2 regions of the Streptomyces sp. NPDC086023 genome follow, and region 2 is predicted to be linked to the other one. Evidence: riboswitches for the same ligand, from Rfam matches in the RefSeq annotation. Region 2 holds a riboswitch; the other holds the start of a gene.

Region 1 (3,391 bases), on a different contig from region 2:
CGACGGGCGCGGGCACACCGGCCCGCACCAGCCGCGGCAGCACGTCCGAGACCGGGGTGGTGAAGGCGAACAGCAGCACCCCCAGCGAGGCCGCCGAGGTGCGCAGCAGCAGCTCGGTGGCGGCCACCGGGCCGTGCGGCGCCAGGGACACCCAGCCGGAGTCCCCGCCCACCTGGAAGAGCAGCGGGGCCGCGCCGGTGAAACAGAACCCCAGCGGGATCCGGAACGCCCGCCACAGCCGGCGCGGCGCCACCCCGGCCGGACCGAGCAGCACCGCGAGCGAGGCCGCCGCGACGACCGGGCCGCCGGGCCAGGGCGGCAGGCAGACCGCCGATACGGTCAGCCCGAGCCCCAGCACGGCCTTCTCCAGGGGGTGGCGGCGGCGCCAGCGGCTCGCGTGCGCCGCCGCGTCGATGGGCAGCACCGGCTACGCGTCCGAACCGGCCGAGCCGGCGGCACCGGCCGAGCCGGCCGGGCCACTCGCATCGGCCGGACCCGCCGCATCGGCCGGACCCGCCGCGCCGAGCGGACCGGCCGACGCCGCCGAATCGCCCGTACCCCCACCCCGCGGCATCCCCGCGGCCAGCAGGGCGCTCTTCAGCTCGCCCTGGCGCCGGCCCCGCCGCAGCCCGAAGTAGTACGCGAGCACGCCCGCACCCAGTGCCGCCTGGAGCGCGAACAGCGCCGACTCGATCTCGCCCGACGGCGGTTCGTACAACGGCGAGAACCAGGGCTCGTAGTCCGGCTCCAGCTCGGTGATCGCCGCCTCGGCCTGCGCGTCCGCGCCGGTGAACGGCTCCTCCTTGCCCTCGCCCAGCCCCAGCGCGAGCGGCAGCACCGCCAGCGCCGCGACCAGGAGCAGCAGCAGGGAGTTGATCTTCGCGTTGCGGCTCATCGCGCGACCTCCGCGGCCGCACCGGACTGCGTGCCGGCCGCGCGGGCGCCCTTGAGCACCCCGAGGCGCAGCAGGTCCGCCTTGCTCGACTGCGACAGCAGCCGCATCACCAGCACCGTCAGCAGCCCCTCGCTGATGGCGAGCGGGATCTGGGTGAGGGCGAAGATGCCGCCGAACTTGGCGAGCGCGCCCGCGACTCCGGTGGCCGGGTCGGGGAACGCCAGGGCGAGCTGCACGCTCGTGACGCAGTACGTGCTCAGGTCCGCGACGAAGGCGCCGAAGAACACGGACACCATCAGCGGGGCGCCGGTCCTGCGGAGCAGCAGGTACGTCCCGTAGCCGGCCCAGGGGCCCGAGATCGCCATCGAGAAGACGTTGGCGCCCAGCGTGGTCAGGCCGCCGTGGGCCAGCAGCAGGGCCTGGAACAGCAGGGTGATCGTGCCCAGCACGGCCATCACCGGCGGCCGGAACAGGATGGCGCCGAGCCCGGTGCCGGTGGGGTGGGAACAACTGCCCGTCACCGAAGGGATCTTCAGGGCGGACAGGACGAAAGTGAATGCTCCGGACGCGCCGAGCAGCAGCGTGCTCTCGGGGTTCGCCTTCACCTCGCGGGTCAGGGCGCGGACGCCGTGGACGACGAAGGGAGCGGACGCGGCGCCCCAGGCGGCCGCGTGCAAGGGGGGCAGAAACCCCTCGGCTATATGCATGAGTGGGGGAGACCTCTCCAGCACCTCGTGGATGGACAACGCGCCCTGGCCGGTCTCCTGGCTCACGGGTGCTGATGCCCGGGCTCCGCCTTCCCGGGCCGCGCGGTCGGTCAGCCGCGGCAGCCCAGTGGCTTCCTCGCGGAGTGGAGCCGGACTTCCCGATCACAGTGGCGAGGGCCGCACCGGTTTCACACCGGTTTCCCGTACACCAAGGCCCAATGACCCTAATCGCCCGTGTGGATCACCCACAACCCGGCCCCGGTCCGCCGGACACGAGAGGGGCCGGACGCGTGCGCCCGGCCCCTCTCTCCTCCGTCGTGCGGGAACGCTCAGCAGACGTTCCAGTGCTTGACGTCCAGCACGAAGCGCTCCGGGTTGTGGAGCTTGAACGTGCTGTAGTTCGGATAGGTGTTGAACGCGGCGCCGAAGGTGACGACACCCTCGTAGTCGCCGGTCAGGGCGATGCCCTTGAGCTTCGGCAGATAGATCTTCTGCAGCTTCGGGCCCTTGTAGACGGACTGGCCCGCGTCGTTGTGCGCCGCGGCCGGCGTCAGCTTGACCTCCAGGAAGTACCGCCCGGCGAGCGGCACCAGCTTGCCCGAGCCGTCGTAGCGCAGCTCGGAGACCCGCTTCACCGTCGTCGTCGGGATGTACCCCTTGATGTCGATGACGAGCCGGTCGTACGTGCAGTGCCCGCCCCAGCGGGCGTTGACCACGAGCGGCGTCTGTGTCGCGGTGGTCGTGGCGGGAACGGCCGCGCGGGACTGCGCGAACGCGGAAGCCGGTACGGCGAGTCCGATCCCGGCGGTGAGGACGACTCCCGTGGCCACGGCCACGAGGCGCCGGCGGTTGAAGTGACGGTAGGGCATTGCGTCCCCCGATTCTCCGGATGTGGGGACAGTGGTGTCACCACGTAAGACACCCCGCACCCCCCGCCCGGTTGCACGGTCCGGGCAGAAAGCAGAAAGGAAGGGGCGGTACCCGGAAGTTCCGGGTACCGCCCCTCCGGCGTCCTACCGTCGTGGCGACGGGCCGGTCAGCACTCGATGACGTTGACCGCGAGGCCGCCGCGTGCGGTCTCCTTGTACTTGATCTTCATGTCGGCGCCGGTCTCCTTCATGGTCTTGATGACCTTGTCCAGGGAGACCTTGTGGCTGCCGTCGCCGCGCATCGCCATCTTGGCCGCCGTGACGGCCTTGACGGCCGCCATGCCGTTGCGCTCGATGCACGGGATCTGGACCAGGCCGCCGACCGGGTCGCAGGTCAGGCCCAGGTTGTGCTCCATGCCGATCTCGGCCGCGTTCTCCACCTGCTCCGGGGTGCCGCCCAGCACCTCGGCGAGGGCGCCCGCCGCCATCGAGCAGGCCGAGCCGACCTCGCCCTGGCAGCCGACCTCGGCGCCGGAGATCGAGGCGTTCTCCTTGAACAGCATGCCGATCGCGCCCGCCGCGAGGAGGAAGCGGACCACGCCGTCCTCGTCCGCGCCCGGCACGAAGTTCATGTAGTAGTGCAGGACGGCCGGCAGGACGCCCGCGGCTCCGTTGGTCGGGGCGGTCACGACCCGGCCGCCGGCCGCGTTCTCCTCGTTCACCGCCATCGCGTAGATGGTGGTCCACTCGCTGCGGTGCATCATCGGGTCGCCCTCGGTGCGCAGCTGCCGCGCCGTCGAGGCGGCCCGGCGCTTGACCCGGAGGCCGCCGGGGAGGATGCCCTCGCGGGACATGCCGCGCTGGACGCAGGCCTGCATGACCCGCCAGATCTCCAGGAGGCCCTCGCGGATCTCCTCCTC
Region 2 (3,391 bases):
CAAGACGGCGGTGGCCATGTCCGCCGTGCTCAACCTCGTCGGCGCGTTCATGTCCGTGGAGGTCGCCAAGACGATCTCCAAGGGCCTGGTCAACGAGGAGGGCATCCAGCCCGAAGTGATCTTCGCCGCCCTGGTCGGCGCGATCCTCTGGAACCTGCTGACCTGGCTGGTCGGACTGCCGTCCAGCTCCTCCCACGCCCTGATGGGCGGTCTGATCGGTGCCGCGGTCGCCTCCGCGGGCATCGGCGCCGTCAACGGCGGCGTCGTCGTCACCAAGGTCCTCATCCCCGCCGTCGCCGCCCCGATCGTGGCCGGCGTGGCCGCGATGCTGGCCACCAAGGTCACGTACAAGCTGGGCGACAAGGTCGGCGAGAAGACCTCCGCCAAGGGCTACCGCGCCGGGCAGATCGCCTCCGCGGGCCTGGTCTCCCTGGCGCACGGCACCAACGACGCGCAGAAGACGATGGGCATCATCACCCTGGCCCTGATCGCCGGCGGCGCCATCGCGCCCGACGCGAACCCGCCGGTCTGGGTCATCGTCTCCGCCGGTATGGCCATCGCCCTCGGCACCTACCTCGGCGGCTGGCGCATCATCCGCACCATGGGCAAGGGCCTGACCGACCTCCAGCCGCAGCAGGGCTTCGCCGCCCAGACCTCGGCCGCGAGCGTCATCCTGGCCTCCTCCAACCTGGGCTTCTCCCTCTCCACCACCCACTCGTGCTCCGGCGCGGTCATGGGTGCCGGCCTCGGCCGGAAGGGCGGCGTGGTCCGCTGGTCCACCGCCACCCGCATGTTCGTCGCGTGGGGCCTGACCCTGCCGGCCGCCGCGCTGGTCAGCGCCGGCGCCGAGCTGGTCACCCGCCAGGGCGACTGGGGCGTCGCCGCCGTCGCGGTCTTCCTCGTCGGCTCCTGCCTCGCCATCTGGCTGATCTCCCGCCGCCAGGTCGTCGACCACAACAACGTCAACGACGTGGACGTTGAGGAGCCCGGTGTGGTCACCACCGCCATCGCGGCCGTGACCCCGCCGCCGGCCGGTACCACCGCCGCCGTCGCGGACGAGGACCTCAAGGCCACCATCCCGGCCCCCTCCCAGCACCCCGAGTCCCCGGCGGCCCCGGCCGCCGCGGTCTGACCACAGAGGATCAAGCGGTATGGACATCGACTGGGCAGCCCTCGGCTCCGTCTTCGGCGTGAGCCTGTCGGCCACCGTGCTCCTGGTGACGCTGTTCACCCTCGGCATCGTCGGCCTCTCCAAGCACGAGGCGGCCACCGAGCAGGGCGATGGGGGTACCTCCCAGGCCGAAGGCCGAGGGGGAGCTACCCTGGCCCGCACGGGCGCGTACGCCTCCTTCGCGCTCTGCGCGGCGGCCGTGGCGTACGGCATCTACCTGATCGTCAGCTGACCTGACGGCTCGAACTCCCCCGCGGGACACCCGCGGGGGAGTTCTTTTGCGTGTTCCGCCGCGTTGTCCCCGTCGTGGCCCGCACTCCCCCGGGCGTTCCCTTAAGGGCAGGTCAACGGCAAGTTGACGGGCTGTCGCGGTGCGTGGTGGACTGCCCGAGCCATCACGGCGGCAGGAGAGGAAGTCCGGTGCGAATCCGGCGCGGTCCCGCCACTGTCACCGGGGAGCACACGAGCCCCGGGAGCCAGGAACTCTCACCGCCGGTTTACGTCGAACCAGGGCGCGGACCCTGAGTGAGGACATACCTGCCATGCGTGCCGACCGCGTGTTCGCGTACGGCGCGGCGGCGGGCCTGATCGGCGACCGGATCCTCGGTGATCCGCGCCGCGGGCACCCCGTCGCCGCCTTCGGACGCGCCGCCGCCGCCGTGGAACGCGCCCTCTGGCGCGACCACCGGGGCCGCGGCGCACTCCACACACTCCTCTGCGCCGGTGGTGCGGCGGCCCTGGGCGCGCTCGGCGCCCGCGCCGTGCGCTCCCGGCCCGCCCCGCTCCGTATCGCGCTGACCGCCACCGCCACCTGGGCCGTGGTCGGCGGCACGTCGCTGGCCCGCGAGGCGCGGGCCATCGGCGGGGCGCTGGCCGCCGGCGACACCGACGTGGCCCGCGAGCGCCTGCCCCACCTGTGCGGGCGCGACCCGCACTCCCTGGACGAGCAGCAGATCGCGCGGGCGGTCGTGGAGTCGGTCGCCGAGAACACCTCAGACGCCGTGGTCGGGGCCCTGGTCTGGGGCGCGGTCGCGGGCGTCCCGGGACTGGCCGCCTTCCGCGCCGTGAACACCCTGGACGCCATGGTGGGCCACAAGTCGCCCCGTTACCTGCGCTACGGCTGGGCCTCGGCCCGGCTGGACGACCTCGCGGGCTGGCCGGGAGCCCGGCTCACGGCCGCCGCGGCGGTGCTGGCGGGCCCGGATCGTCGGGGGGCGGTCCGGGCCTGGCGGCAGGACGCGGCCAAGCACCCCAGCCCCAACGCCGGGCCGGTCGAGTCCGCCTTCGCGGGGGCGCTCGGCGTACGGATGGGCGGCACCCTCGCGTACGGCGGACGCGTCGAGCACCGGCCGGTGCTGAACGGCGCGGCCGGCCGCCCGGTCGCCGTGCCGGACATCGAACGGGCGGTACGGCTCTCCCGGCGGGTCACCTGGCTGGCGCTGGGCGCCTGCGTGGCCGGCCGGACCCTCGCGGCGCGCGTCGCGCGCACCTCCAAGGAAGGCAGGGCATGAGCGGTTCCTCGGCACGGCTCGGCAGCGGTCTGCTGGTCGCCGGCACCACCTCGGACGCGGGGAAGAGCGTCGTCACCGCCGGCATCTGCCGCTGGCTCGCCCGGCAGGGCGTGAAGGTCGCGCCCTTCAAAGCGCAGAACATGTCCCTCAACTCCTTCGTCACGCGCGAGGGCGCCGAGATCGGCCGCGCCCAGGCCATGCAGGCCCAGGCGGCCCGGGTGGAGCCGACCGCGCTGATGAACCCGGTGCTGCTCAAGCCCGGCAGCGACCGCTCCAGCCAGGTGGTGCTGCTGGGCCGGCCGGTGGGCGAGATGAGCGCCCGCGGCTACCACGGCGGCCGCCAGGAGCAGCTGCTCGGCGTGGTGACGGACTGCCTGGAGCAGCTGCGGGGCACGTATGACGCCGTGATCTGCGAGGGGGCCGGCAGCCCGGCCGAGATCAACCTGCGGCGCACCGACATCGTGAACATGGGCATCGCGCGGGCCGCCCGGTTCCCGGTGGTCGTGGTCGGCGACATCGACCGGGGCGGGGTGTTCGCGTCCTTCTTCGGCACCACCGCCCTGCTCGGCGCCGAGGACCAGGAGCTGGTGGCCGGCTACCTGGTCAACAAGTTCCGGGGCGACGTCTCGCTGCTGGAGCCCGGCCTGGAGATGCTGCGCGGGCTCACCGGCCGGGCGACGTACGGCGTGCTGCCGTTCCGGCACGGGCT

The links. Region 2 has a riboswitch for cobalamin ahead of ACIF6F_RS03035 (cobalamin biosynthesis protein). Riboswitches for the same ligand answer to the same signal wherever they lie in the genome.
Region 1: linked by a shared signal. The riboswitch ahead of ACIF6F_RS21460 (energy-coupling factor ABC transporter permease) and the one ahead of ACIF6F_RS03035 (cobalamin biosynthesis protein) in region 2 are both predicted to bind cobalamin.

What each region holds. Positions count from the first base shown of each region.
Region 1 covers NZ_JBITRX010000010.1:239,906-243,296, forward strand. The annotation lists gene cbiQ (cobalt ECF transporter T component CbiQ) at 1-424, opposite strand, end outside; gene ACIF6F_RS21455 (energy-coupling factor ABC transporter substrate-binding protein) at 428-895, opposite strand; gene ACIF6F_RS21460 (energy-coupling factor ABC transporter permease) at 892-1,602, opposite strand; cobalamin riboswitch at 1,632-1,830, opposite strand; gene ACIF6F_RS21465 (hypothetical protein) at 1,932-2,471, opposite strand; gene ACIF6F_RS21470 (L-serine ammonia-lyase) at 2,639-3,391, opposite strand, start outside.
Region 2 covers NZ_JBITRX010000001.1:677,467-680,857, reverse strand. The annotation lists gene ACIF6F_RS03045 (anion permease) at 1-1,132, shown strand, start outside; gene ACIF6F_RS03040 (hypothetical protein) at 1,152-1,403, shown strand; cobalamin riboswitch at 1,533-1,678, shown strand; gene ACIF6F_RS03035 (cobalamin biosynthesis protein) at 1,714-2,682, shown strand; gene ACIF6F_RS03030 (cobyric acid synthase) at 2,679-3,391, shown strand, end outside.